DNA from 4 places in the Micromonospora sp. Mcm103 genome. Region 4 is predicted to be linked to each of the others. Evidence: riboswitches for the same ligand, from Rfam matches in the RefSeq annotation. Region 4 holds a riboswitch; each other region holds the start of a gene.
What was found. Region 4 has a riboswitch for cyclic di-AMP ahead of OC439_RS00390 (LysM peptidoglycan-binding domain-containing protein). Riboswitches for the same ligand answer to the same signal wherever they lie in the genome.

Region 1 (6,695 bases), on a different contig from region 4:
CCAAGCAGCAGAACGATCTCGCGGCGAAGAAGAAGCAGATCGACTCGGAGATCAAGCGGCTGACCGCCATGCTGCCGGTGACCTCGATCCGCCCGGCGGGCTGCCCCAAGATCGACGGTGTGGTGAGCAGCGCCGCGCGGACCGCCATCAAGACGGCGTGCGCCCAGGTCGGTGACCCGTACGTGTGGGGCGCCACCGGCCCGAACTCGTTCGACTGCTCCGGCCTCACCCAGTACGCGTACAAGGCGGCCGGCATCTCGCTGACCCACTTCACCGGCGCGCAGTGGAACGAGGGCCGCAAGGTCTCCCGTTCCGAGGCGAGACCGGGTGACCTGGTGTTCTTCGGCTCCGACCTGCATCACGTCGGGCTCTATCTCGGTAACGGGGTGATGGTGCACGCGCCACGTACCGGTAAACCGGTCCAGGTGTCGAGCATCAGCACCCAGCCGCTCGCCGGCTTCGTCCGGGTCGCCTGACCCGAACCCCTGGCAGCGGAAAGGCCCCCGGTCCACGCGGACCGGGGGCCTTCCCGTGTGCGGTGCCGGGTCAGCGCGGCGTGCCGACCGGGGACGGCAGGACCAGCACGTCGTCCAGGTTCACGAACATGATCCGGTGACCGAACTGGACCTGCACGTAGCGGTTCTTGCCGCGGACCACGGTCCGGTCACCCGGGGCCGAACCGTCGAACGAGACCGCCCGGTAGTACTCGCCGGGCAGCACCCCGCCCACCGCGTACCGCTGGCCGGCGGCGAACGTGTACTGCAGCGGCGAGATGGTCTGGTACGGGATGGTGTCCGGGTAGGCGGCCTGCTCCGGGTAGGCCCGCCCGTACACCGGGATGGTGGCCTTGCCGGGCCGCGGGGTCACCACGAAGCCGGTGGCCCACTTGGCGGTCGGCGCGGAGGCCGGGTTGAGGAACCACGCCTTCTGGCCGAGGTACCAGATCGCCGTCCAGTCACCCTGGCGGCCGGCGAGCGCGTACGTCTGGCCGGCGGAGGCGCGGGCGCCGTGGTCGGAGATGTACATGGTGTCCGGCGTACCGTCCGGGCGCAGCCCGAGGTCGTTGACGAGCGGGGCGTCCGGGCTCGGCGCGGTCCGCAGGATCACCGCGGAGGAACCCCGCGACGGGCACGGCTCGGCCGGCGGCCGGGGCGTCGGGACACCGGGCGGCTGCTGGTTGCAGCCGGTGAACGCCGGCCGGTTGGTGGCGAAGTCCGGGTCGATGGTGACCAGGCCGGTACGGGGCGTGCCGGTGCTGCGGAACGGCGCCTTCATCAGGTCGAAGTAGTGCGACCAGTCCCAGTACGGTCCCGGGTCCCAGTGCATGCCGCCCACGTTGGCGGCGGTGATGCCGGGCACGTTGTCGTGGCCGATGATGTGCTGCCGGTCCATCGGGATGCCGAGCTTCAGCGCGAGGTGCCGCACCAGCTTGGCGGAGGTGCGGTACATCGCCTCGGTGTACCAGGTGCCCTGACCGGCGAAGCCCTCGTGCTCCAGGCCGATGGACTTGGCGTTGACGTACCAGTTGCCGGCGTGCCAGCCGACGTCCTTGGTCTTGATGTGCTGGGCGATGTAGCCGTCCACCGAGCGCAGCGTGTAGTGCCAGCCCAGGTAGTCGGCCCGCTTCACCAGGTCGACGCTCGGGCCGAAGTAGCCCTCGGTGTCGTGGATGACGATGTACTCGATCTTCTGCTGCTTCGGCCGGTCGCCCAGGTCGTGGTTGCCGTAGTCGCCCGGGTCGTCGCTGAGCTGCTCGTACGGCGCGGGGATCCACTCGCAGGCCAGCCGCACCGGGCACTCCAGCCCGTCCGGCCGCTCGGCGTTGCGCAGGCCGAGGCGGGCCAGCCGGGAACGGTCCGGCGTCGCGGCGGTGGCGGCGAGCGTGACCCGCTGGCCGTCGTCGGTGGTCCGGCTGGCGCCCTGGCCGAGCTGGTCGTAGACCTCGTCGGCGAAGGCCGCCGCGGCGTCCGAGGTGTCCGCGCCGGAGTACCGGGCCACCGCGGCGTACCAGGCCGCCGGGTCGGTGCCGGCGCCGACCGGCCCGCCCAGAGCCTTCTGGTACGACGCCAGCAGCGCCGCGCCACCGCGGATGTTCGCGGCCGGGTCGGTGCGCAGCGTGCCCGCGTCGAGCCCGGTGAGCGCGGCGGCGGCGTCGAGCGTCTGGAGCGAGGCGGGCGGCAGCGGGGTCTCCCGCTCCGGCGCGGCGGCGGTGGCCGGGTCGAGGTTCAGCGGCCGGGAGTCGTCGCCGCGCGGGTCCTCGTCCTCGTCGACGTGGGCGCTGCCCGGCATGGCGAGGATGTGCGCGGCGTCGGTCAGGTGCATCGGGCCGTAGCCGCCGCTGGTGCTCGGCTGCCCGGGGTGGGTGTCCCAGCGGGACTCCAGATAGGAGACGCCGAGCAGCACGTTCTGCGGCACGCCGTACTCGGCCGCCGCGGCGGCGTATTGTTGTTGCCTGTCGCTCGCGGGCGCGGACGTGTCCGGCGCGGCGGTCACCGGGCCGGTCGTCGCCAGCGCGGTGGCTGTCGCCACTGCGGCGGCGAGCAGTATCCGTCTGCCCGACGGCGGGGCGGAGAGGTGCATCGAACCTCCTGGACAGGGATGGGGGTCACTGCGTCTCCACCCTCACTCCGCACACCCACGGGGGTCAATACCTTTCCAGTGAGTAATCAGCCTTGAAAGAAAATTTCACCTCCGACCTGGGTGCGGCCCGTCATCGCGTACGGAGTGTCACGCCGCTGGAAGTTGCGGATCGATAACGGTGGTCCCTACTCTGGTGAATCGTCGGCCGCACGTCTCACCGTCCAACCCGGTCGGTGACGGTCCGACACCGCCGAGTCGCCTCCGGGCGAGCCGGGGAACCAGGTACCTGGGGTGAATCCGCAGCGATGCGGTAGGGCGGCTCCCTTCCCGCCCGAATCCGTCAGCTAACCCGGTAGGCGGTACGGAAGAAGGAGTACGGACGCCCGGTGGCACTCCATGCCCCGCGGCCGTCGTCGAGCCGGTCGGTCGACCGGTCCACGGCTGTGCCGCGTACCCGCTGGTCCCGCTTCACCACAGCCCTCGCCGCCCTCGTCGGCACCGCAGTCGTCCTGACCGGCGGCGCCACGGCGGCACACGCCGAACCCTCGGTCGCCGAGATCGAGGCCCAGATCGACCGCGACTGGAACAAGCTCGAACCGGTCATCGAACAGGTGAACGCCGTACGCGAGCAGCTCGCCGCGCGGCGCAAGCAGGCCGACGTGCTCGGCCGGCAGATCGCACCCCTCCAGGCCCGGGTGGACGCCGCACTCGGTCAGGTCGGCGGGCTCGCCGCCGACGCCTACAAGGGCGACAACCTCTCCACAGTGAACGCGCTGCTGGGCAGCCGCTCACCCGGTGACCTGGTCACCGGCCTGGAACTGCTCGACCGCTTCGCGCACCGCCAGCACGAGCAGGTGCGCTCCGTCGCCGCGCTGCGCGACGAGCTGGCGGCGAAGAAGAAGCCGCTGGACGAGATGATCGCCGGGCTGGCGCGTACCGAGGCCCAGCTCGCGGCGAAGAAGAAGCAGATCGACGCCGAGATCGCCAAGTTGGAGAAGCTGCGGCTCAAGGTGTACGGCAAGGGCGGCGGCGGCCCGCTGCGCCCGGCGCCGTGCCCGGCCGGCTACCCCGGCGGCCCGGCCGGTGCGGCGGTCAAGTTCGCCTGCGCCCAGATCGGCAAGATCTACGTCTGGGGCGCGGCCGGGCCGGACCACTTCGACTGCTCGGGCCTCACCATGGCGGCTTGGGCCAAGGGCGGCGTCTCGCTGCCGCACAGCGCACGCCAGCAGCACGGCGTGACGAAGCGGATCAGCCGGGCCGAGCTGCGCGCCGGTGACCTCGTCTTTTACTACGGCGACCTGCACCACGTGGCGATGTACGTGGGCGACGGCTGGGTGGTACACGCCTCCCAGTCCGGCAAGCCGATCACCATGAAGCGGGTCGACGACGGCGACATCAACAGCTACGGCCGTCCCGGCTGAGGTGTAAGGAAGGGCCCCCCTCTTAACGCCTCCGGTAGAGGAGGGGGCCCCTATTAACAACTGCGGGCGTCGTCAGCGCGTCGGCCAGGTGCGCCAGCTCTGCCAGGACCGGCTCGGCGTCGGACCGCGCTGCCCCTGGTAACGCGAGCCGTAGACGGCCGAGCCGTACGGGTGCTCGGCCGGCGAGGAGAGCCGGAAGATGCAGAGCTGCCCGATCTTCATGCCCGGCCAGAGCGTGATCGGCAGGTTCGCCACGTTCGACAGCTCCAGCGTGACGTGGCCGGAGAAGCCGGGGTCGATGAAACCTGCTGTCGAGTGCGTCAGCAGCCCCAGCCGCCCCAGGCTCGACTTGCCCTCCAGCCGGCCGGCGAGCTGGTCACCCAGCGAGATCACCTCAAGCGTGGAGGCGAGCACGAACTCGCCCGGGTGCAGCACGAACGGCTGCCCCTCCGGCACCTCCACCATCGACGTCAGGTCGTCCTGCTGCACCGACGGGTCGATGTGTGTGTAGAGGTGGTTGTTGAAGACCCGGAACAGCCGGTCCAGGCGTACGTCGATGCTCGACGGCTGCACCAGCGTGGGCTCGAAGGGCTCCAGCGCGAGCGTGCCGGCCTTGATCTCGGAGATCAGGTCGCGGTCGGAGAGCAGCATCGGAACACCATAGCGACCGGTACGGGTGACCTGCGTGTCGCACTACATCTTCGTACATGTGTTCGATAGAGTGTCCACATGGCTTCCTGGTCCGAATTCGCCGCCGACGAGCCCCGCCTCGCCGACGAGATCCGCCTCCTGATGCAGCAGTACGGGCCGGGCTTCGGCTACCTCGCCACGGTCCGCGCCGACGGTGGCCCCCGGGTCCATCCCGTGTCCCCGGTGATCACCGACGACGGCCTGTGGTGCTTCGTCATCGACTCGCCGAAGCGCCGCGACCTCGAACGCGACGGCCGCTACGCGCTGCACTCGTTCCCGCCGGAGGAGAGCGATGACGAGGCGTACATCGCCGGGCGCGCACGACCGGTGACCGACCCGGCCACTGTGACGCGGCTGGCCCGGATCGCCCGCGCGTCGCCGCAGGGCGACTGGCGGCTGTTCGAGTTCACCGTCGAGGCGGCGATGCTGACCCGGCGTGACCCGGTGGCCCAGCCCGGCGCCCCCCCGCCGCAGGTGCGGGTCTGGCTCGACCCGCGCGGAGCCGAACCGGCCCGGCGGGAGCCGGTGGCCGCGGAGGCCCGGCGCGGCCGGCACGGCTTCGACACCCGCCGTCCGGCCGCCTGACCCGGCCCACGACGAACGGTGCCGGCCCGTCCGAGGACAGGGCCGGCACCGGTACGCGGTACGACAGGTCAGGCTGCGCGGTAGGCGTTCCACGCGGTGAGCATGCGGCTCGCCTGGCCGGCGGTGAACTGGTACATGCAGGAGTCGTACGTGTAGTCCATGAAGTTGGTGATCGGGTCCTTGCCGGCGGTCGAGCAGGTGTCGCGGCCGGTCGGGCACTGGTACGCCGGGGACGCCTCGGCCGGGGTGTCGGAGACGCTGTCGCCCGAGCCGGAGCAGCCGCCCTGGAAGGTGTGGTAGAGGTTCAGCCAGTGGCCGACCTCGTGGGTGCCGGTGTCACCCTGGTTGTAGTTGGTCGCGGTGCCGCCGGGCAGCGACTCGTTCAGGACCACCACGCCGTCCATCTTGTCCAGCGTCCGCTTCGGGAACGTCGCCCAGCCCAGCAGGCTGTCGCTCAGCTCGCCGAGGTAGATGTTCAGCGTGTTCTTGCCGCCCTCACGCAGCGAGGTCTTCATCGAGCGCTCGGCGGAGGAGCCCTGCACGATCGGGTACCACGACGGGTTCGTCACCCGGTTGATCTTCGTGAGCTGGAACCCGAACGCGGTGGCGGCGCCGCCGGTCGAGCCCGCGTACGCCTGGTTCAGCACGGTGATCTGCTGGTTGATCATCGAGTCGGTGATGTTGCCGCCGGCCCGGGTGCTGTTCTCCTGGATGACGTGCACGACGACCGGGATCGTCACGGTGGCCAGCGGAGCGACGGCGCCGGTCCGGAAGCTGGCCCGCTCGCGCTGCGCGGCGGCGAGGTCGGCCTCGCGGTCACGGACCTGCTTGGCGGTCAGGTGGTTGGGGTCCAGCTTGGCGTTGCCGCCCTTCGCGACGCGAGCGTTCGCGTGCTCGTCGGCGTGGGCGTCGGCCGGCTCGGCGCAGACGCCGGCCGGGGCGGCCGAGAAGGCCGAAGCAGCGGGGACGACGCCGACGGCGGCGGTGCTGAGCAGCAGCGCGAGGGTCGACGTCGCGACACCGGCGGTACGCCGGGTCAGCAGGTTGGGACGGAGTCCCATGGGCCCACCTCTTTCTGACGGCGTGGCAGGGGGTGTGTCACGCCGGTTCGGAAACGTGGGGCAGACGTTACATCCCATCGACGCATTTGAGAACGCCCATACGTTTCCGACGTGCAACTTCGCGCCAGCCGGCTCCGGTGGGTGCTTGATCCACTCCAGTTCGGGGAGGTGGCGGGGTCAACCGCCCGCCGATGCCGCCACCTCGCCGAGGTGGCGCGTGCACCTGACTGCACGGGGGTGGGGGGCTTCAGGTAGAGTGGTGCCGCTGCGGGTGTAGTTCAATGGCAGAACATCAGCTTCCCAAGCTGACAGTGCGGGTTCGATTCCCGTCACCCGCTCCAACGTGAGGCCCCAGCTC
Region 2 (7,134 bases), on a different contig from region 4:
GGCCTCCGCGCCGGTCGCGGCCCGCACGACCTCCTCGGGTACGTCGAGACCCCGCTCCCGCAGCAGCCGGGCCCGGCCGACCACCACGGTCCGGCCGTCGACGGTGCCGGTCACGCCCAGCCCTTCGGCGTTGGCGAACTCGCCGACCGGCGGCAGCGGTCCGGCTTCGGCCGCGGCCTCGGCGACGGCCCGCGCGATCGGGTGCTCGGAGGCGGCCTCCAGCGCACCGGCCACCCGGAGCAGTTCGTCGGCGTCCTCGCCGTCGGCGGGCAGCACCTCGGCCAGCGCCATCCGGCCGGTGGTGACGGTGCCGGTCTTGTCCAGCACCACGGTGTCGACCCGGCGGGTGGACTCCAGCACCTCCGGCCCCTTGATCAGCACGCCGAGCTGCGCGCCGCGGCCGGTGCCGACGAGCAGCGCGGTCGGGGTGGCCAGGCCGAGCGCGCACGGGCAGGCGATGATCAGGACGGCCACCGCCGCGGTGAACGCGGCGGTCGGCCCGGAGCCGGTGCCGAGCCACCAGCCGAGCGTGCCGGCGGCCAGCGCGATCACGATCGGCACGAAGACGCCGGAGATCCGGTCGGCGAGCCGCTGCACCGCCGCCTTGCCGGTCTGTGCCTGCTCCACCAGCCGCGCCATCTGGGCGAGCTGGGTGTCCCCGCCGACCCGGGTGGCGCGGACCACCAGCCGGCCGCCGGCGTTCACCGTGGCGCCGACCACGGCGTCGCCCTGGCCCACCTCGACCGGCACCGACTCGCCGGTGAGCATGCTGGCGTCGACCGCGGACGTGCCCTCCTCGACCACACCGTCGGTGGCGATCTTCTCGCCGGGCCGGACCACGAACCGGTCGCCGACCGCGAGCCGGCCGACCGGGATCCGGGTCTCCTGCCCGTCGCGCAGCACCGCCACGTCCTTGGCGCCGAGTTCGAGCAGGGCGCGCAGCGCCGACCCGGCGGTGCGCTTGGAGCGCGCCTCGAAGTACCGCCCGGCCAGGATGAACACGGTCACCCCGGCGGCGGCCTCCAGGTAGATGTTGCCGGCGCCGTCGCCGCGGGTGATGTCGAGGCTGAACGGGTGCTTCATCCCGGGCATGCCGGCGTCGCCGAGGAACAGCGCCCAGAGCGACCAGCCGAACGCGGCCAGCGTGCCGAGCGAGACGAGCGTGTCCATGGTCGCCGCGCCGTGCCGCAGGTTGATCAGCGCGGCGCGGTGGAACGGCAGCCCGCCCCAGACCACCACCGGGGCGGCGAGGGTGAGCGAGGCCCACTGCCAGTAGTCGAACTGCCAGGCCGGAACCATGGCGAGCACGATCACCGGCAGGGTGAGCGCGGCGGAGACCCAGAGCCGGGTACGCGCGGTGCGCAGCTCGTCCACCGGCTCCCCGGCCGCTGCCGCCTCCGCCTGCTCGGGCGGCGGCGGCACCACGGCGGTGTAGCCGGTCTTCTCGACGGTGGCGATCAGGTCGGCCGGCGCGATGTCGTCGGCGTACCGGACGGTGGCCTTCTCGGTGGCGTAGTTCACAGTCGCCTCGACGCCGTCCATCCGGTTGAGCTTCTTCTCGATCCGGGCGGCGCAGGACGCGCAGGTCATCCCGCCGATCGCCAGTTCGATCAGGTTCGGCGCGGTGGGCAGCGCCTTTCCCGTGGCAGTCATCGCGGCACCTCCGGCGCTCAACTGTGCCCGTGCCCCGGGGTGCCGTGTCCGGCGTCCGGGGTCGGTGCGGTGGTGGATGCCGGCGCGGCGGGCGCGGGCGCGGTCCGGTCGCCGGCCAGGACGGTGAACTCGGCGGTGTGCACCGCGTCGCCGTGCCGGAAGTCCAGGTAGAGACGGTACGCCCCGGCCGAGGGCACCTCGGCGGCGAACGTGATCGCCGGACCGGCAGGTGTGCGCCCGTCGCCGGGCGTGCCCTCCGGGTGCACGTGCAGGTACGCCAGGTCGCCCTGCCGCAGCGCCACCAGGTGCCCGTACGCCCCGAGGTAGGGCGCAAGGTCGGTGACCGGCCGCCCGTCGCGGCTGACGGAGAGCGTGAGCCGGCTGGTGCGGCCCGGCTCCGGCGTGCCGGTCAGGGTGACCGTGTAGCCGTCGACTGTGGTGCTGGTCGCCGGCGCCGGCAACGGCCGGGCGGTCAGCTCGCCGGGGACCGTGACGTCCAGGCCGAGCGTCAGCGGCTCGCCGCCTTCGGGGGTGAAGTCGGCGAACGCCCGCCAGACGCCGGGGCCGCCGAGCGGTGAGGCGACCCGCCAGGTGCCGTCGCCGGCCATCTCCGGGTGGACGTGCCGGAACCCGGACAGGTCCCGGCGGGCGACGATCAGGTGCATGCGCTTGTCGTGGGCCACCTCGAAGCGGGTGACCGGTGCGCCGTCCGGGCCGGTGATCCGGAAGGCGAACTGCCCGGCCGGGGCGTCGGCGGGCTGGAACGTGTAGCCGCGCTCGGAGACGAGCAGCCCGCCGGGCAGGTGCGCGGAGGCGCCGCCCGCCTGGCTCTCGTCACCGTGGCCGGTATCGCCGGCCCCGTGGTCGCTGCCGGTGTCGTCGTGTCGGGTCTCGGCGGCCGGGGCGACTGGATCGGCCAGGTTGCCGATCCCGTACGCCGCGCCGAACACCGCCACGAGGCCGAGCGCGAAGCCGCTGAGCTTCGTCGCCGTGTTCATGGTGTCTCCTCGGTTGTCGCGGGTCCGCCGGACCCGTCACGCACCGACGAGGTCGTAGCCGGCCTCGTCGACCGCCGCGCGGACCGCGTCCGCGTCCAGCGGGTTCTGACTGGTGACGGTGACCCGGCCGCCGGCCAGGTCGACCTGGACGTCGGTGACGCCCGGAAGTGCGCTCAGCTCGGTGCTCACCGAGTTGACGCAGTGCCCGCAGGTCATGCCGTTCACCTGGTAGGTGGTCTCCATCTCGCCCTCCGATCTGATACCCCCCAGGGGTACGTTCCGAACGTTAGCATACCCCCGAGGGGTACGCTATCCTCGGTTTCATGACCGCGCCGTCCAGCCCGACCCGGGGCTACACCGCCAGCAAGGACCAACTCCTCGCCCGGCTCCGCCGGATCGAGGGGCAGGTCCGTGGCATCGAGAAGATGGTCGAGGACGACCGTTACTGCATCGACGTGCTGACCCAGATCTCGGCCATCCAGGCGGCGCTGGACAAGGTCGGCCTGGGCCTGCTCGACGGCCACGCCCGGCACTGCATGCACGAGGGCGCCGCCGAGGGCCGGGCCGACGAGATGGCGACCGAGATGATGGCCGCCGTCGGCCGCCTGATGAAGCGCGGCTGAAGGGGGACCTCCGGCCCTCCGGGCGGGGCACATCGACCCGCGCCGACGCGCCCGGGCGGACGTACCGTCGACGTGGCGGGCAGGCCGGACCGGCGGACCCGCGGCGACGGACGGAGGGCGGCCCGATGATGTGGCAGAGCCCGATGATGGGCTGGATGTGGATCTGGTCCCTGCTGGTGCTCGGGGTGCTGGCGGGGCTCGTCTGGGCGGCCGTGCGGTGGACCGGCCCGCAGTACCTGGGCCCGACGACGGCCCGGCGCATCCTGGACGAGCGGTACGCCCGCGGCGAGATCGACGAGGACGAGTACCGGCGACGCCGGGCCGGCCTGACCTGACCCGCGCGGGGCGCGCGTCACCGGCCACGGTGTCCGGGACCGCCCGGCCGGGCTGCCTACCATGGCCGGGCGACGACCCGGACGTGGTCGACACGTCCACGCCGGCCGGGTGACCAGACCGGTCCGGCGGACCAGGCGTCGCCGCGACCGTTGGGAGAGACGTCATGGGTGCCGACCACACCCGCCCCGCACCCGCCGCGCCGCCGGGCGTACGGCGGCTGCTCGTCGCCGTGGTGGTGCCGCTGTTCGCGCTCACCGTGATCGCGGCGCTGGTGCTCTGGCCCGGGCAGGACCGGGAGCCGGTCGGCGGCGCGGACGTCCCTCGCTACCACGGCACGGTGACCCGGGTGGTCACCGAGCCCTGCCCGCCGACGCCGGAGGCCCCGGAGGGCGGCGGTGGCCCCTGCGGCACCGTGACCGTCACCGCCGAGCAGGGCCCGGACGCGGGCCGGCAGGTCGAGACGCCGATCCCGGCCGGGCCGGGCGCGCCGCGGGTCGCGGTCGGCGACGAGGTCGTCCTGGTCGAGCTGACCGACCCGGCCGACCCGGCGGTGAAGTCCTACAACATCGCCGAGCACCAGCGCGGTACACCGCTGATCTGGCTGATGGTGCTGTTCGCCGCCGCGATCGTGGCGTTCGGCAGGTGGCGCGGGCTCGCCGCGCTCGGCGGCCTGGTGGCCAGCTTCGCCATCCTGCTCGGCTTCGTGCTGCCGGGCATCGGCGCCGGCCAGCCGCCGCTGCTCGTCGCGATCGTGGGCGCCGCGTTGATCATGTTCGTGGTGCTCTACCTGACCCACGGGATCACCGCGCAGACGTCGGTCGCGGTGCTCGGCACGCTCGGCAGCCTGGTGGTCACCGGCGTGCTCGGCCTGCTCGCCACGTCCGCCACCCACCTGACCGGCTTCGGCAGCGAGGACGCCACCACGCTGTCCATGTTCCAGGGCGACGTGGACCTGCACGGACTGCTTCTGGCCGGCATCATCATCGGCTCGCTGGGCGTGCTGGACGACGTCACAGTCACCCAGGCGGCCACCGTCACCGAACTGGCGCACGCCAACCCCGGACTGTCCCGGCGGCAGCTCTACCGGGCGGCGACCCGGGTCGGCCGGGCCCACATCGCGTCCACCGTCAACACCATCGTGCTGGCGTACGCCGGCGCCTCGCTGCCGCTGCTGCTCCTGCTGGTCGCCGACTCCCGCCCGGTGAGCGAGATCCTCACCAGTGAGTTCCTCGCCCAGGAGATCGTCCGCAGCGCGGTGGCGACGCTCGGCCTGATCGCCGCCGTACCGCTGACGACCGGACTGGCCGCGATCGTGACCACCGCCGGGCGGCGCTCGCCCGGCGCGGAGCCGGCGCCCGCCGCGCCCCCGCCGCCGGCCGGACGGGACGACGCGCTGGAGGCGCTCGGCGGCGGGAAGAGTACGGAGGCCGCATGGTGACACTCCGCAGCGTCACCATCGAATTCAAACGCGACGCTGGTCACGGTGCGCCACGGCGAAATCTCGCTATTGGTCGGCTTCCGGACGTAGATCCTCACGAGTGCTGTCAGGTAACCTCGCTGCCGGTCACCGCCGAAGGCGCGCACCGGCGCCAGCGGTGCCGCCGCCCAATCGCCCACGGGCGAACCGGGGAACCAGGTACATGGGGTGAATCCGCGACAGCGGTAGGGGCCACTTCCGTCCCGAACCCGTCAGCTAACCCGGTCGGCGGCCGACGGAAGGGAACACTGTGACGGCACCCCTGCGCCGCTGGCTGACACCCGTGGTGGCCGTGCTGGCCTCGCTAGCCGTGCTGGCCGGCCCGAACCCGGCGACCGCGGCCCCCGCCGCGGCGGCCCCCGGCACCCCCTCGGGCCACGAGGAGGACGGCGATCCGCCGCTCATCACCGAGGCGATCGACTCCGCCAACCGGAACTTCCTCCAGGCCAAGGCGAAGCTCGCCAAGTCCCAGGATCGCCAGCGGCGGCTGGCGGCCGAGGTGAAGACGGCACAGGCCGAACTCGACGCGCTCAGCCCGCAGGTCAACCAGCTCGCCGCCCAGTCCTACCGGACCGGCCGGATGGGCGCGATGGCGATGCTGCTGGAGAGCAACTCCCCCGACTCGTTCGTCCGCCGGGTCAACGCCCTGGACGAGCTGAACCTCCTCAACGCGCAGCGCCTGGCCGCCATCAACGCGGTCAAGACCCGCGCCGAGCAAGCCAAGATCGCGCTCGACGCCGAGGTGCGCGAGCAGGAGAAGCAGAAGAACGCGATGGAGCGCGAGAAGGTGCAGGCCGAGCGCGCGCTGAAGCTCGTCGGCGGTCTCGGCTTCACCGGCGGCCTGGTCTCCGCCACCTCACCGGTCGCCAAGATCGCCCCCGGCCGCACCGCCGACGGCGGGTGGAAGGCCGAGTCGTGCAGCGAGGATGACCCGACCACCTCGGGCTGCGTCACGCCGCGCACGCTGCACGCGTACAAGGAGGTCCGGCGCGCGGGCTTCAAGCGCTTCGTGGGCTGCTACCGGTCCGGCGGGCCGTGGGAGCACCCCAAGGGCAAGGCGTGTGACTGGTCGCTGCAGAACAGCGGCTTCGCGCCGTGGCACAACAACGACACCCGCCGGTACGGCAACGAGGTCGCCGCGTTCCTGATCCGCAACGCCGACCGGCTGGGCATCTACTACGTCATCTGGAACCGGCAGATCTGGTTCCCGGCCACCGGCTGGCGTTCCTACAGCGGACCGTCGAACCACACCGACCACGTCCACATGTCGCTGCTCTGATCCGGACACCACGAAAAGGGGCCGCCCGAGGGCGGCCCCTTTTCGCGTCCGAATGTGTCAGCTCGCCAGCGCCGGGTCGGCGGGCGCGGCCGGGGCGGGCAGCGGGGCCGGGGACTGCGCCACGGTCCGCACCTCGCCACCGGCGAGCCGGTACGACATGCCCACCACCGTGCACCGCCCGGCGGCCACCCGCTCGGCCAGCACGGCGGACCGGGCCAGCAGCGTCTCCACCGTCTGCGCGATGTGGACGTCGATGATGCCGTCGAGGTCCTCGACGCCCTGGCGGGCGGCGCGCAGCAGGCTCGGCGAGACCGCGTCCACCACCGCGCCCAGGTGCCCGGCCGGGGCGGCACCCGTCCGGACCCCCTCCCGGGCGGCCTGGACCGCGCCGCACGAGTCGTGCCCGAGCACCACCACGAGCGGCGTGCCCAGCACGGTGACGGCGTACTCGACGCTGCCGAGCACCTCCGGCCCGGCGGTGTGCCCGGCGGTACGCACCACGAAGAGGTCACCGAGACCGCGGTCGAAGATGATCTCGGCGGCGAGCCGCGAGTCGGAGCAGCCGACGATCACCGCGAACGGGTGCTGGCCGTCGGCGACCGCCGCCCGGTGCCCGGCGTCCTGATTCGGATGCTGCGGGACGCCCGTGACGAACCGGTGGTTACCGGCACGCAGCTCGGCAAGTGCCTGTTCCGGGGTGCTCGGCGTCATGTCCCTCACCTCGTCTACCTGGGGAACCACCAGGCCGAACGGCCTCGCGACCCACGG
Region 3 (7,134 bases), on a different contig from region 4:
TCCTGGTCGGCTACGCCCGGCGCCTCGACGACGGCTTCGACCCGGCGCTCACCGCCACCGCACTGGTGCTGCTCGGGCTGGTGCTGCTGGTCGGCCCGCTGCGGCAGGCCGGCGCGCTGGAGATCCGCGCGGCGAACCTCCCGGTCCGCACGTGGACACCAGTGGTCGCCGCCCGGCTCGGCGACGCGCTGCTGGTGCTGCTCGCCGTGGTGGCGCTCGCCGCCGCCCTGACGCTGCCCGCCTGGACGGCGCTGGTCGCCGCGCTGCTGGTCGGCGCCGGATGCGGGGCGGTCGCGCTGGACCTCGCCCGGCGCCGGTTCCGGCCGCCAGCCGGAGGTGGACCGGTCGGCCGGGCGCTGCGCCGCCACCAGCCCGAGTTCGTGCTGCACTTCTCCGCGCCGCCCGGCTCGGAATACCAGGTCACCATGTGGCTGCCGTACCTGGAACGGATCGGCCGCCCGTTCGTGGTGGTGCTGCGCGAACCGGAGCTCCTGCCCGCGGTGGCCGCCGCCACCCGCGCCCCGGTGGTCCTCTGCCCCACGCTGAAGGCGCTGGACGAGGCGCTGGTGCCCAGCCTGCGGGTCGCCTTCTACGTCAACCACGGCGCGAAGAACGCCCACCTGATCCGGTTCAGCCGGCTCACCCACGTGCAGCTGCACCACGGCGACAGCGACAAGGCCCCCAGCGCCAACCCGGTCTCGGCCATCTTCGACAAGATCTTCGTGGCCGGTCAGGCCGCGATCGACAGGTACGCCCGCGCCGGCGTGGAGATCCCCGCCGACAAGTTCGTCGTGGTCGGCCGTCCCCAGGTCGAGGCCATCGAGGTACGCCGGGAGCCGATCACCCCGGCGGCGCACCCGACGGTCCTCTACACCCCGACCTGGACCGGGCACCACGCCGACGCCAACTACTGCTCGCTGCCGGTGGCCGAGACGCTGATCCGCCGGCTGATCGACAGGGGTGCCGCGGTGATCCTGCGCGCCCACCCGTACACCGGCAAGAACCCGGCCTCGGCCCGTCAGCTCGCCCGGCTCACCGAACTGCTCGCCGCCGACCGGGCGAAGACCGGCCGGCCGCACCTGTTCGGCGCCGCCGCGAGCCGCGAGCTGACGCTCACCGAATGCGTCAACCGCGCCGACGCGCTGGTCTCCGACGTCTCCGGAGTCATCTCCGACTGGCTCTACTCCGGCAAGCCGTACGCGGTCACCGACACCGGCGCCGACGGCGAGCACTTCGTCGAGCGGTTCCCGCTCGCGGCGTCCGGCTACGTGCTGCGACGCGACATGTCCAACGTGGACGAGGTGCTCACCGACCTGCTGGACGCCGACCCGAAGGCGGCACAGCGCTGGGCGGCACGTACCCGTTACCTGGGCGACTTCCCCGCCGACGCCTACGCCGAGGCGTTCCTCTCCGCCGCCCGCCGGGAGCTGGAGCCCGACTGGGCGGTCCCGGGGCCGCGCGCGGCCCGCTAGAAGCGCGAGCCGGCCCGTCGCGGGCCGGCTCGCCCGCTCAGAGGTACGGGTCGAGCAGGGCGAGCACCGCCTCCGGGTCCTCGACGTGCGCGTTGTGGCCCAGCCCGGGCAGCGTCGCCACCGGCACGCCCAGTTCCTTGAGCTGCGCGTCGGTCACCATCGTGTCCGCCTCGCCGCGGGCCAGCAGCACCGGCACATCGGTGGCCGCCAGCAGCACCGGCAGCCGGGGCTCCCCGACCGCGAACGCGGCCGGGTCCATAGCGAGCCGCCAGCGGCCCTCCTCCCGCCGCAGTCCCGCCTCCACCACCGGGTGGTCCGGGGCGAACAACCCGGCGAGCCCGGACACCCGCAGGTAGCGGCGGGCCGCCTCGTCACGGGTGGCGAACCAGGTGACCGGCCGGGCGGCCAGTTCCGCCGACTTCGCCAGCTCGGCCGGAGACCAGACCGCCTTGATGCCGAGCCCGACCACCGCGTCGACCGGAAGCCCGCGCTGCCGGGCCGCGAGCGCCAGCGCCACCACCCCGCCGAGCGAGTGCCCGAGCAGCACCAGCCGGTCGTCGGGGCCGAGCCGCACCGGCCCGAGCCCGTCCACCACGCGCTGCGCCAGGGCCTCGAACGAGTAGCCGTGCAGCGGCGGCGACCAGCCGTGACCGGCCAGGTCGGGGGCGAGCCAGCGGCCGGGCCAGCGGCGCTCCAGCAGCGGCGCCCAGGGCAGCCACACCTCGCCGGTGGCACCCATGCCGTGCAGGAGAATCAGGTGCCGCTTCCCCGTCGCATCGCCCATTGGCGCAGTCTGCCACCGCCCGCCCCGGACACGCGAGACCGAACCCCGCCGACCCCCTCGCCGCGGCTCCGGCCGCCCACACGCCGCCCTCACCCTCGATCTTGGAGTTGTGGCACCTTCCATAGCGGGCGAGCCGGGCATACTGGGCGCCACAAGTCCAAGATCGGCGCGCCGAAGGGGGCCGCGCAGGGGCCGCGTGAGGGGCCGGGACGGGGAAGGCCGGCGCCCCGGGTGGGGTGCCGGCCTTCGGGGCTGTGGGACGGTCAGGCGGAGTAGCCGCGGCTGGCGATCCAGTGCGCCAGGTCGATCGTGGTGACCCAGTACGAGGGCAGCGACGGGTCGGCCGAGTCGGCGATCCGCACGGTCCGGCCGTCGTCCTTGTAGCCGACCACCGCGACGTAGTGGCCGCCCGGGAACGAGTGCCAGCCGCCGTTGGTGTCGGTGGCGGTACCGGCGACGTTCGCGACGACCCCGCGGCCGTTGCTGATCGCCTCGACCACGTCGGCCTGGAGGCGGTCCATCTGAGCCGGGGTGGCCGAGCCGGGAATCATGCGGGTCCGGTACGGGTTGCCCTTGACCTGCTGGTTGAGCACCCGGGTGGTGTCCTCGGCCGAGTTGGTGCCCATCTCGGTGGTGCCGAGAGGGCCGGCGAGCGCGTCCTGGCTGCGCTCGATGCCGGCGGCGCTGAGCGCGTTGCGCACCGCGGCCGGGCCGCAGTAGAAGTAGTTGATCTGCGCCTGGTAGTCGTAGTCGAGCGACTTGCTCGACGGCGGCTTCGGCTTGGCCTTGGGCGTGGTGTCCGGGTCGGCGGCGGCCTTCGCGGACGGGGAGGCGCTGGGCGAGGCGGAGGCACTGGACGACGCCTGCGGCACGGCGATGCGGGCCTCGCTGCGGCTGGCGGGCTGCTCGCCGAGGCGGGCGGCGCCGAGGTCGGCGACCGCGGCGGTGTTCTCCTGGACCGGGGCGTCGTCACCGGCGGTGGCGACGGTTCCGGCACCGGCGGCCAGCACGAGCGCGGCGGCCGATCCGGCGATGATCTGGTACGGGCGTTCGGTGACGATCCGTCGCAGCTGACGCTTCAGGTGGTGCTTCACGAAATCCTCCACGGGGCGTGAGCGGCACACGCCGGCCCGGCACGCGGAGGAACTCACACGTGCTGGCGGGGCCGGATGGCCGGGGGATCGGGAACGCCCGTGATGCCGGGCGCCCAGGGGGCGGTTGCCGGTCGCGCGTCAGGCGCGGACGGGCACCGCTTCGCCGTGGAGGCGGGGGGACGATCGAGGGGTGGGCAAGAGGGGTTACTCCTTCCGTGGCCGCCGACCGGGTTAGCTGACGGATTCGGGCGGGAAGTACGCCCTACCGCGGGCCGTGGGCTCGCGGATTCACCCCGATGGTGCTCATGGGTCCCCGGTTCGTGGAACACGATTAGGCGGGTCGGCGCGGCGTCGCCGTCGGCGATCGATTACCGCATCGGACGCGCCGACACTACCGGTGGGTATGTCCCCTGCCAAGCGCTCCCACCTGCGTAAACGTGATCCGCGGTAAGGGATTTCGGAACACCCGGTTACTGACTTCGCTCAATGGGACAAGCAGTTTCGACGGCGCCCGGCGGCGGAAAGCGGACAGACGGCGAGCACCCGACCGGCAATCGCGGGACTCGATGACCTGTTCTGCGCCCGGCGCCCGTTTCGACGGCCCGGGTGACCGGGCTCACCACATTCCGGGTAACGATTCGGTCGAGACGAGACCTCAGCCGACCCGGGCCGGGCGCCAGCGGGCGTTACGGACCGTAGCGGCCACCGGCTGGGCGCTCGCCGTCGCGCTCCGGTACGCCGGGGCGGGCCGCAGCGCCGCGGTGGCCGCGTACGCCTCGGCGGCGAGCGTCCGGGCGGCCTCGGCGGCCAGTTCGGCGTCCCGCCAGGCCGACCGCTCCCGCGCGGCGGCGCTCTCCCATCCGGCCCGGCGCCCGTCCCGGACGGTGCGGGCCAGCATGATCTCCTGCTCGGCCGGATGCCGGCGCGGATCCCATCCGTTGCGGCGGGCCAGCACGTCGGCGAGCTGACGGGCGGTCAGGTCGCCCCGCCAGTGCGCCGTCATGGCGGCGTGGTGCAGCCAGCGCTCCCGGGCCGCGTACTCGGCAGGGGTGCGCGGCGTGCGCGGGGCGGGCAGCGCGGCGGCACCGGCGAGGCGGCGGGCGGCGGCGTCCGCCTCGTCGTACGCGGTCCAGGCCCGGTCCGCCTCGTCCTGCGCGGCCAGCCACCGCTCCCGGCGGCGACGGGCCGTCTGGGCGGCTCCGGCGGCGGCCACCGCGACCTCCTCGGCGTACCGGATCAGGTCGTCGTGGCGGGCGGCGTCGGCGTCGGCCGGTTCGGGGGCGGCCTCCGGCACGGGGTCGCGTTCGGGCCGGGCGACGAGGGCGGCGAGCAGGCCGAGGGCGAGCAGCAGGAGGAAGGACCAGATGGCGGCGGCCTCGGGCACGGAGGTGAGGAAGTGGTACAGAGCGGTCTGGGACATGGTCGGCACCTCACGGGAAGGACCTGGCGGGAGGCCCGCACGATCTCGCCGGGGCGGGCCGGTAAGGCCACCAGGGCGGGTGCGGGAAATGACGTGCGAGTGGGTGCGGAGGACGGGCGCGGCCCGTGAGCGGGTCAGCGGGCGGGCGGGGCCCGCGGGCCGGCCGGTGCGGCGGCCCGTCCGGCCGGGACCGGCTGCGGCGCGGCCGGGGAGGCCGCCCGGGGCGCGGGCGCCGGCACCCCGGCGGGGAGGGCCTGCCGCTCGGCCACGCGGTCGGCTTCCGGCCGCGCGGTGGTCGAGGCGCCCGCGACCGGGTACGCCGAGACGGCGGCAGCCGGGGCCGGGGCGGCAGCGGCGACACCGGACGGCAGCGTGGCGGCGCCGAACGAGAAGGCGACGACCACGGCGAGACTGGCGAGCATCCGGGCGGTCCAGCGCGCCACCCACCACACGGGGCAGGTGAGCGCGATCGGAAGCACGGGTACAAATTACCGCCGAACCCCCACGAACGCACCGCCGCACGGCGTGTCGCGGATCGACCGGCCGGCGTGTGCGCGTGTCAGTCCGGGCGACGCCGCCCGGCGTACTCGATGTCCTCGGCCGGACCGGTGACGGAGGCCGCGCCCCCGTCGGCGGCCGGCCCGGCGGCGGCCTCGGTGGGCCTGCGCGGAGCCGGCACGGCCGGTGCGGGCGACGCCGCGCGGGCCCGGCGGGACGGGCCGAGCAGGCGCATCATCGGTGTCTCCACCCAGCGGTGCAGCGCGGCGGCCAGCGCGAGCGTGACCACCAGGAAGCCGAGCACCGCGAGCGGGCCGCGCCAGCCGGGCAGGCCGGTCCCCCAGTGCCCGGTCAGCCGCAGCACGGTGACCATGACCAGCACGTGCACCAGGTAGAAGGCGAACGACACCTCACCGAGCCAGACCATCGCCCGGGACCGCCAGGGAGTGGGCCGGCCGCGCACGTCGGCGTCCGCCGCGGCGGCGATGACCAGCAGGTACGCGACAGCGAGCAGCGCCGCCCAGAACTCGGCCGGGATCCACAGCGCGGCGACCACCCAGGTGGTGACGAACAGGCCGGTGGCGACGGCGAGGTTCGGGCCGCGCCAGCGGTGCCGGCGCATCAGCTCGGCGGCGGCCACCCCCATCCAGAACTCCAGCGACCGGGTCACCGGGAAGATCTGGGTGAACCACCACCGCTGCTCCTCCGGCACGAGTTGCTGGCTGGGCCACAGCGCCAGGATGAGCAGCGGCGCCGCGACCAGCACGGTCCGCAGCACGCCGGTACGGGCCCGGCGCAGCCACGGCACCACGAGCGGCAGGCACAGGTAGAAGGCCAGCTCGCAGGAGAGCGACCAGCTCACGTTGTTGACGCTGTAGAAGTAGCCGCCCAGCGGGATCCACGCCTGGACCAGGAAGAAGTTGGCGATCGCGGCCCACGGCACGACCGGGTCGGCGAACCAGGCCGCTACCGCAAGCGCCGCGACGAACGTCACCACGTGGTTCGGGTAGATCTTGGCGAACCGGCGGCGCAGGAACGTCCACGCGCGCTCCCCGTCCCGGTACGACCAGACCAGCACGAACCCGCTGAGGATGAAGAAGAACTCGACACCGGACAGGCCCAGGCTGAACGCCTTGTCGACCAGGGGCTTCAGGTGCGGCTCGGCGACGATCCCCATCGTCCCGGCGTGGAAGCCGAAGACGAGCAGCGCGGCGACCCACCGCAATCCGGTCAGCGACGGCAGTCGCGGGGCACGGGTGACGGTCGGCGCGCTGGTCATTCCGGGCACCCTACCCCGGGCAACCGGGACGTTCCCGGCGAGCCGACGTCCGGTCGGCTCCGCCGGGGCGGCGGATAGGATTTCCGTTCTGCACGCGCGGGCACCCACCCGGCTCCCGCCCGCACGCCGTGCCGTACGGAAGGTGAGCGAAACCGGATGCACCAGCGGATCCTGCTCCGCGCCCGCAAGGGCCCGTTCGACGTCCTCACGCCGGAGGAGACGTTCGCCGGCAACTGGATCGGCGACAACAGCGGCAACCTGGTCTTCAGCCACGCGGCGCACAAGCTGCTCGCCACCTCCACGGCCGAGATCACACCGACCCGCGTCCCGGCCGACCCGCGCCTCGCCGACGAGATCAACGAGCGGCACGACGTGTTCGTCGTACCGCTCGCCAACGCGTTCCGCCGCAGCTTCATTCACCGGCTCACGCCGCTGACCCGGCTTATCGAACGGCTGAAGATCCCGGTGGTGGTGCTCGGCGTCGGCGTGCAGACGAACGTCGACGGCGACCGCGAGTACCTGCGGCCGATCGACGAGCCGGTCCGCGCCTTCTGCAAGGCCGTGCTGGACCGGTCGCACAGCATCGG
Region 4 (7,134 bases):
CGCCGACCGCCTGGCCCGAGGCCTGTAGCCCCACCCGCCCCGCCGGCCGGACCCGGCCGGCTTGATCGACTCCATTACGCCGAGGTGGCGGTATCAGGATGCCCCCGATACCGCCACCTCGCCGAGCTGGCGTGGATCAAGCTGGCTTGTCCCAGGATGGGGAAGATCAGTCCCAGATGGAGGGAGCGGGCTCGGTGAGTGAGCTTCCGGTGGGTGGTCTCTGCAGGCCCGCGTCGGCAGGGCCTGCCTGGGTGGACGGGTGTGGGTCGGGCTGGATCTGCTGGAGCCGGTGAGGCGCCGGCCTGGTGTCCAGCCGCGCGGCCGGCCGTAATCGCCGTTGGCTGGTGAAGGGGCCGCTGAGCCGGCGCGCCGGGGCGGCGAGCCCGGTCGGCTCAGGGGAGGGCGGGGTAGAGCGCGGCCACGCCGCCGGACAGTCCGGCCTGGACCCGACGGGCGACGTCGTCGGCCAGGATCTCGTAGCTGTCGGACTCGATGCCGTCGGCGGCGAGCCGGGCGACGTCGGCCGGGTGGGCCTTCGGGCCGGGTACGGCGGCGGCCATCTCGGTGTCCATGTAGCCCACGTGCAGGCCCGCGACGCGGACGCCCCGGCCGGCCAGCTCCAGGCGCAGGGCGTTCGTCATCGACCACTCGGCGGCCTTGGCCGCGCCGTACGCGCCGACGCCGGGGAACGTGAACCAGGACAGCGCGGACAGCACGTTCAGGATCGTGCCGCCGCCGTTCGCGGCGATCCGGGGCGCGAACGCCCGCACCACCGACAGCGTGCCGAGGTAGTGCGTCTCCAGCTCCAACCGGATCTTCTCGAGGTCGCCGTCGAGCAGGTCGGTGCCGGTGCTCACGCCGGCGTTGTTGACGAGCAGCGTCACGTCACCGGCCCGCTCCGCGGCGGCGGCGACCGACGCGGGGTCGGTGACGTCCAGGCGTACCGGGGTCACGCCGGGCAGGTCCACGGCGTCCGGGTTGCGGGCGCCGGCCCAGACGGTGGCACCGCGCGCGGCGAGTTCGGCGGCCAGGTGCGGCCGAAGCCGCGGTTGGCGCCGGTGACCAGGGCGGTGCTTCCAGCGATCTTCATGTGTCGCTCCGAGGTGTGGTGAGGGAGGGGAGTCAGGCGGACAGCAGGCCCGGACCGGGCAGGACGGCGAGCTCACCGGGCGGTACGTCGTGCCCGGCGTCGCAGCGCAGCCGGGCGTGCACCGGGGCGCCGCACTCGTTGTGGGCCACCCGGACCGCCGGGCCCGCCTCGTCGGCGGCGTACGCGTCGCCCCACTGCCGCAGCGCGACCAGCACCGGGATCAGGTCGCTGCCCTTCGCGGTGAGCACGTACTCGTCGCGGGTGCGCTGCCCGGGCTCGCGGTAGGGACGCCGGTCGAGCAGCCCGTCGGCGACGAGCTGCTTGAGGCGGGCGGCGGCCACCGGCTCGCTGACGCCGACCCGCCGGGCGAAGTCGTCGAAGCGGCGGGTGCCGAACGACGCCTCCCGCAGCAGGAGCAGCGTGGTGCGGTTGCCGACCACCTCCAGTGCCCGGGCGATCGAGCAGTTGGCGGTGGACCAGGAGTCACGCTGCGCGAGGAGGTCCGTCATGGCGTCGACGGTACCCCCTGGCTTAGGAAAGCAGAAGTCAGCTACCTCACAGCTGGCCGGGGAAGAATCCGTGCCGGGCCAGCGGCTCGACGATCTGGTGCTCCTCGTACGACAGGTGCGACAGCAGCGTGTCGGTGAGCAGGTCCACCGCCTCCTGGAGCTGCGTGAAGTCGCCGGGGTGCCGGACCAGCTCGACGAGCGCCCGGTCGACGCTCTCCACCACGCCGTGGATCACCACGTGCTCCTCCTCGAGGCGGTCCAGCACTGCCGCCAGCCCGGCCTCGGAGCGGCGCAGGTGAGGGAAGATCGAGGCGTCCTCCAGCCCGTGGTGCTGGGTGACCATCGTGCAGTACGCCGCGCAGTACGCCCCGAGCGTCCAGTTGTTCTGTCGCATGGTCATCTCGTTGAGGGCGGCCCGCGCCCGGCCCGGCGAGACAGTGCCCTGCTTGACCTGTTCCAGCAGATCGCGCACCTGGGCCAGCTCCTGGCGCAGGTGGTCGTGCACGTCCACCAGGTGCTGCCCGGCGGCCTGTCCGCGGGCCGGGTAGACGCGCCCGGCCGGCGGCGGCGGGGCGCTCGGGCGGGTGGACTCGTCCCAAGGGCGGCGCGCGCTCAGGCGTACCCCCGGGTCGGGGGTGGGGGTGACGCCGAGCGTGCTCGGGCCGGCGGCGGCGGTCTGCTCGTCGGCGGCCGTGCGGGTTCCGCCGGCGGGCGCGGTGCGCTCGGCGGCGACCAGCTCCCGCACGGCGGGCGCGACCTCCTGGCCGAAGATCTGGATCGCGCGCGGCTCGTCGCTGCCGAGGATGAACGTGGTGATGCCGTGCTCCAGGGTGAGCCCGGCCAGCTCCTCCACCCACTGCTCCGGCGGCCCGGCCAGGAAACCGGCCGACGAGCGGGCGAACGTGCCGGTCACGTTGAGCATGCGGCGGATCGTGGCCGGGTCGCGCCCGGCGGCCTGAGCGCCCTCGTCGACGAGCGCGTTCAGGGCGGGCAGCTCGTCGGGGCCCTTCGGCAGGTACGACAGGGACGGCAGCCAGCCGTCCGCGGCGCGGCCGACCAGGCGCAGCATGCGCGGCTTGTACGCGCCGACCCAGATGCCCACCGGGTGCGCGGGCGCCGGACCGCGCTTGGCGCCGACCACCCGGTAGTGCTCGCCGTCGACGCGGATCATGCCGCGGCGGTCGGTGTCCCAGACCTCGCGGATCACCCGGATCGCCTCGTCGAGGGCCTCGACGGCGGCGCCGGGGGACAGGCGTCGCCCGCCCGCCGCCTCGATCGCGTCCCAGAACGCGCCCGCACCGAGTCCCAGCTCGACCCGGCCGCCGGTGAGCAGGTCCAGGCTGGCGACGCTGCGGGCCAGCACCACCGGCTGGCGCAACGGCAGGTTGAGGACGTTTCCGGCCAGGCGGATACGTTCGGTCGCGGCGGCCACGTAGGACATCAGCGTCCAGGTGTCCAGGAAGCCCGGCTGGTAGGGGTGGTCCTGGAACGTGACCAGGTCCAGCCCGACCTGCTCGCAGAGCCGGGCCAGCGCCACCACCTGGTCGGGCTGCCCGGCGGCGGGGGTGATGAAGCCGCCGAAGGTCAGCTCGTGTCCGTGATCGGTCATCCGTCAAGCCCTCCCGTGATCTTGCCTGGCCCTGCCACCGTAGCGCCGCCGCCGGTCGCCCGGCCGGGTGAAGAGGGTCACAAGAAGTGGACGATCATCACAAATCGCTCCTAGCGTCGGTTTCGTTCGCAGACGCGGACACCGCAGGCCGGAAACGCCAAATCCCGCCGCCGGCCCCGGTAACCGAACCTCGTGCGGGAGCGGGGGAACCACACGTTCCACGGTGCATCGTCACCTCGGGGTGAAGCCGCCACCGGCGGCCGGGCTCCTCGGCCCGAACCCGACAGCTCACCTCGTCGGCGTGGAGGAATCCACATGGCAACTGAATACTCAGCCCGAAGCCGCCGTACCGCTCTCGGAGCGGTCCTGGCCGGCGCCGCCGTCGGCGCCGCGACCCTGTTCGGCCCGGCCGCTCCGGCCAGCGCGGGCGTCAACTGGGACGCGGTCGCGCGCTGCGAGTCCGGCGGCAACTGGAAGATCAACACCGGTAACGGCTACTACGGCGGGCTCCAGTTCTCCCGCACCACCTGGAACGGCTACGGCGGCCAGAAGTACGCCGCGCGCGCCGACCTGGCCAGCCGGTCCGAGCAGATCGCCGTCGCGGAGAAGGTGCTGCGCGGCCAGGGCATCGGCGCGTGGCCGGTCTGCGGCAAGAAGGGCGGCTCGGCCAGCACGGCGACCCGGTCCGAGCGGGCCACCACGAAGGCGGCACCGAGGAAGGCGGCGCCGAAGCGGGCCGCCGCGACGAAGGCCGCGCCGGAACGCGCCACGACGAAGGCGGCGCCGCGGCCGTCGTCCGGCGCCGGGACGTACGTCGTCCGGCGCGGGGACACGCTGTCGGAGATCGCCGTGGCGCAGCGCGTCGACGGCGGCTGGCGTGCCCTGCACGAGCGCAACCGCGCCGTGGTCGGCGACGACCCGGGCCTGATCTTCCCCGGTCAGCAGCTGCGCCTGCGCTGACCTCGTCCGAGCGCCCGGCCGGTTCGTCCCGGCCGGGCGCCCGGCCGTCCGCGACACGCCGCGTGGCCGGTGTCCGGCCTGCTCGCGGCGCCGGGACGCGACCCGGACCGGCCGGTGACGGCGATTCGTCGGAGCCGGTTGCTAGGGTCACGCATGCTCGGCTAAGACGTGAAGAAAGCGCGGATATGACCAACGACCCGTTCTCGGCGGCCGCGAGCATCGACGAGCTGCTGACCCGCACGCAGCAGGCGCTCACCGCGATGCGCTCCCGGGCCTCGGCACACGCCGACGGCGAGCCGGGCGACCTGCTGCTCGCCGAGGGCACTGCAGCCGGCGGCCGGGTCCGCGCGGTCGCCGTCCAGGGTGGCCGGCTCGATTCCGTGACGATCGACCCGGAGCTGGCCGGCGAGCCCCTCGACGTCCTCTGCGGACACCTCGTGACCGCCGCCAACGCCGCGCTGTCCGAGCTGGACGACCGGGTCAGCGCGTCGGCCCGGGCCGACGCCGACGCGCTCGCCGCCCGGCTCGGCAGCATGGGCGACCAGGCCGAGCTGTTCGGCCGCGCGATGCACGAGGCGGCCGCGCGGATCCACCGCGACCGCGGCGCTGGGTCCCGGGCCGGGCGCGCGGTCTGACCCGACCGCACACGCCCCGGCACGACGAGGCGCCGCACCCGCCCGGGGTGCCGACCACGCGCGACGCGGCACCGGCCTGACACGACGAGGCGGCCGGCCGCCGGGAGGACGACGACCGGCCGCGCTACGCCACGGTCAGCTCAGGGTGACCGCGGTGTCGTCGACGACGAAGGACGTCTGCAACGAGCTGTCCTCCACGCCGCTGAACGAGATGGTCGCCGTGGTGCCCGCCAGCGACGAGACGTCGAAGGACCGCTGCACGTAGCCGGTGGCCTTGTTCAGGTTCGAGTACGTGGCCAGCGTGGTGCTGCCCGCCTTGACGGTGAGCTTGTCGTACGCGGTGCTGGTGGTCGACTCCGCGCTGTCGATGTGCAGCCAGAAGCTCAACGTCGCCCGGCATCCGGCCGGGATCGTCACCGACTGGCTGAGCGTGTCGGTGTGCGACGAGCCGTACCCGTCCAGCCACGCCTTGTACGAGCCGCCGTGCGCGGCCTGGCCGCTGTCGGTGGTGATGACGCCGGACGAGGCGCTCCAGTTCACGTTGCCCGACTCGAAGCCCGGGTTGGCGAGCTTGTTGCCGGAGCAACCGCCCGACGGCGGGGTGGTCGTGGTGCTCGGGGTGGGCGTCGGGGTGCCGCCGGAGCAGGTCGGGTCACCGGACTGGGCCGGCACGCTCACCGCGTCCCAGGCCGCCTTGACCGTGTTGAACTCCGCGCAGCTGCCCGGGTAGAGGTTCTTCGCCGCCTGCAGCGTCCAGGTGCGGTACTTCAGGTACGACGAGGACGAGGTCTTCAGCAGCATGCCGTTGTACATGATCTTCATGGCCTTCTGGATGCCCAGGCCGGTCACGCTGCTGCCGTTGCAGGTCGAGCTGGACGGCTGCCCGTTGGTCGGGCTGCTGCCGTTGGCGAGCAGGTAGAACCAGTGGTTGCCCGGGCCGGCCGCGGCGTGCACCTCGGTCGACGGGATGCTGCTGGAGTAGCAGTTCGGGTCGCCGAGCGCCGACGGGTTGTACATGTTGCGGATCGGGCCGGAGCCGACCAGGTTGATCTTCTCGCCGACCAGGAAGTCCGGCGCGTCGTAGCTGGACGGCTCGTTGGCGAACCACTCGGTGGCCGCGCCGAACGTGTCAGCCACGAACTCCTGCGTGCCGCCGCCGGAGATGCCGCCCGGGGTGTTGTCGTCGATGCCGTGGCCGATCTCGTGCGCCACCACGTCCAGCGAGCCGATCCACTGGCCGGCGGTGTTCTTGCCGATCTGCACCTGGCTGCCGTCGTAGTAGGCGTTCTGGTCGTTGAGGCCCACCCGGATCGGCCAGTAGCCGCCGTTGCCGTTGGCGCCGTTGCGGCCCAGCCACTGGGCGAGCATCTTGTGCTCGGTCTGCGCGGAGAACAGCGCGTCCACGCAGCCGGTCTCCTTGTTCGTGGCGGTGCCGTTGCCCCACACGTCGTCGGAGCCGCTGAACGTGGTGTTGTTCGCCGCGTCCTGGCAGCTCAGGTTGGTGACGGTCGGGTCCTTCATGGTGTACGTGGAGCCCGACTGGGTGGTGTTGAGCGTGAGCGGGCTGGGCCCGTTCCAGGCGCCGGTGCCGGTGCCGCGGACGACGTGTTCCTGCTTGCGCAGGACCGCGCCGGTGCGGGCGTCGACGTCGACGGTGAGCCGGCTGGGCCCGTCCGCGCCGGTGCCGCGTACCGTGGTCTCCCAGGCCAGCGCCGGTGCGGCGCCGAGCGTGTAGACCACGAGCGTGGTGCCCTCGACCGCGTCGACGGTCTTGAGCTGGGCACGCGCCGTCTTCGCGGCGGCGGCCGGGGTCAGCGCGGGCGTGGTGGCGAGGGCGCCGATGGGCCGCTGCTGGGCGACCGAGGCGTACTTCAGGTTGCCGGCCGAGTCCGTGGCGAGCACGAAGTCGCCGCCGACCACCGGGAGGCCCTTGTAGGTGCGCTCGTAGGGCACGTACTGGGTGCCCTCGGAGGAGATGACCGGCTTCTGGACGAACGCGTCGTCGGAGCCGGCCTGCAGGTAGGCGGGGCGGTTCGCGACCAGGGCGCGGGCGGAGTCGGCGGCGGTCGCGCGGGCCTGCGCCGGGTTCGGGGCGGCGGGTCCGGGTGGCGCGGCCTGCACGGCGGCGGCGGTTCCTGCGGCGAGCAGGCCGGCCGCGGCCGCGCCGGTGAGCGCGGCGAGGCGAGGTGAGAGTTTCACGGGGGTTTGCTCCTGTTCTACAGGCGCGCCGCACGGAGCCCGGTGGGGACGGGCGGCGCGGTGGTGCGAGGCAGGGTGACGGCCGGTCACCGGAGCTGCCGGCGTGGCTCCGGGTCGACAGATCGACCGTCG

Region 1: another riboswitch for cyclic di-AMP. It lies ahead of OC439_RS07695 (NlpC/P60 family protein); the one in region 4 lies ahead of OC439_RS00390 (LysM peptidoglycan-binding domain-containing protein).
Region 2: another riboswitch for cyclic di-AMP. It lies ahead of OC439_RS27185 (coiled-coil domain-containing protein); the one in region 4 lies ahead of OC439_RS00390 (LysM peptidoglycan-binding domain-containing protein).
Region 3: another riboswitch for cyclic di-AMP. It lies ahead of OC439_RS03725 (C39 family peptidase); the one in region 4 lies ahead of OC439_RS00390 (LysM peptidoglycan-binding domain-containing protein).

The regions. Positions count from the first base shown of each region.
Region 1 is NZ_JALJRJ010000004.1:102,333-109,027, reverse strand. Features, by position in the region: gene OC439_RS07705 (C40 family peptidase) at 1-476, shown strand, start outside; gene OC439_RS07700 (N-acetylmuramoyl-L-alanine amidase) at 547-2,580, opposite strand; cyclic di-AMP (ydaO/yuaA leader) riboswitch at 2,819-2,953, shown strand; gene OC439_RS07695 (NlpC/P60 family protein) at 2,967-4,001, shown strand; gene dcd (dCTP deaminase) at 4,074-4,652, opposite strand; gene OC439_RS07685 (pyridoxamine 5'-phosphate oxidase family protein) at 4,731-5,276, shown strand; gene OC439_RS07680 (zinc metalloprotease) at 5,345-6,337, opposite strand; tRNA gene OC439_RS07675 (tRNA-Gly) at 6,605-6,678, shown strand.
Region 2 is NZ_JALJRJ010000028.1:42,214-49,347, reverse strand. Features, by position in the region: gene OC439_RS27215 (heavy metal translocating P-type ATPase) at 1-1,653, opposite strand, end outside; gene OC439_RS27210 (DUF748 domain-containing protein) at 1,671-2,651, opposite strand; gene OC439_RS27205 (heavy-metal-associated domain-containing protein) at 2,688-2,894, opposite strand; gene OC439_RS27200 (metal-sensitive transcriptional regulator) at 2,975-3,274, shown strand; gene OC439_RS27195 (SHOCT domain-containing protein) at 3,400-3,609, shown strand; gene OC439_RS27190 (YibE/F family protein) at 3,774-5,048, shown strand; cyclic di-AMP (ydaO/yuaA leader) riboswitch at 5,203-5,334, shown strand; gene OC439_RS27185 (coiled-coil domain-containing protein) at 5,338-6,366, shown strand; gene OC439_RS27180 (carbonic anhydrase) at 6,424-7,077, opposite strand.
Region 3 is NZ_JALJRJ010000002.1:236,859-243,992, reverse strand. Features, by position in the region: gene OC439_RS03735 (CDP-glycerol glycerophosphotransferase family protein) at 1-1,472, shown strand, start outside; gene OC439_RS03730 (alpha/beta fold hydrolase) at 1,510-2,256, opposite strand; gene OC439_RS03725 (C39 family peptidase) at 2,520-3,362, opposite strand; cyclic di-AMP (ydaO/yuaA leader) riboswitch at 3,556-3,698, opposite strand; gene OC439_RS03720 (hypothetical protein) at 4,006-4,770, opposite strand; gene OC439_RS03715 (hypothetical protein) at 4,905-5,249, opposite strand; gene OC439_RS03710 (acyltransferase family protein) at 5,330-6,547, opposite strand; gene OC439_RS03705 (polysaccharide pyruvyl transferase family protein) at 6,704-7,134, shown strand, end outside.
Region 4 is NZ_JALJRJ010000001.1:79,316-86,449, reverse strand. Features, by position in the region: gene htpG (molecular chaperone HtpG) at 1-28, shown strand, start outside; partial or broken gene OC439_RS00405 (SDR family oxidoreductase) at 393-1,090, opposite strand; gene OC439_RS00400 (winged helix-turn-helix transcriptional regulator) at 1,123-1,599, opposite strand; gene OC439_RS00395 (LLM class flavin-dependent oxidoreductase) at 1,646-3,208, opposite strand; cyclic di-AMP (ydaO/yuaA leader) riboswitch at 3,380-3,525, shown strand; gene OC439_RS00390 (LysM peptidoglycan-binding domain-containing protein) at 3,524-4,168, shown strand; gene OC439_RS00385 (YbaB/EbfC family nucleoid-associated protein) at 4,354-4,803, shown strand; gene OC439_RS00380 (M4 family metallopeptidase) at 4,939-7,002, opposite strand.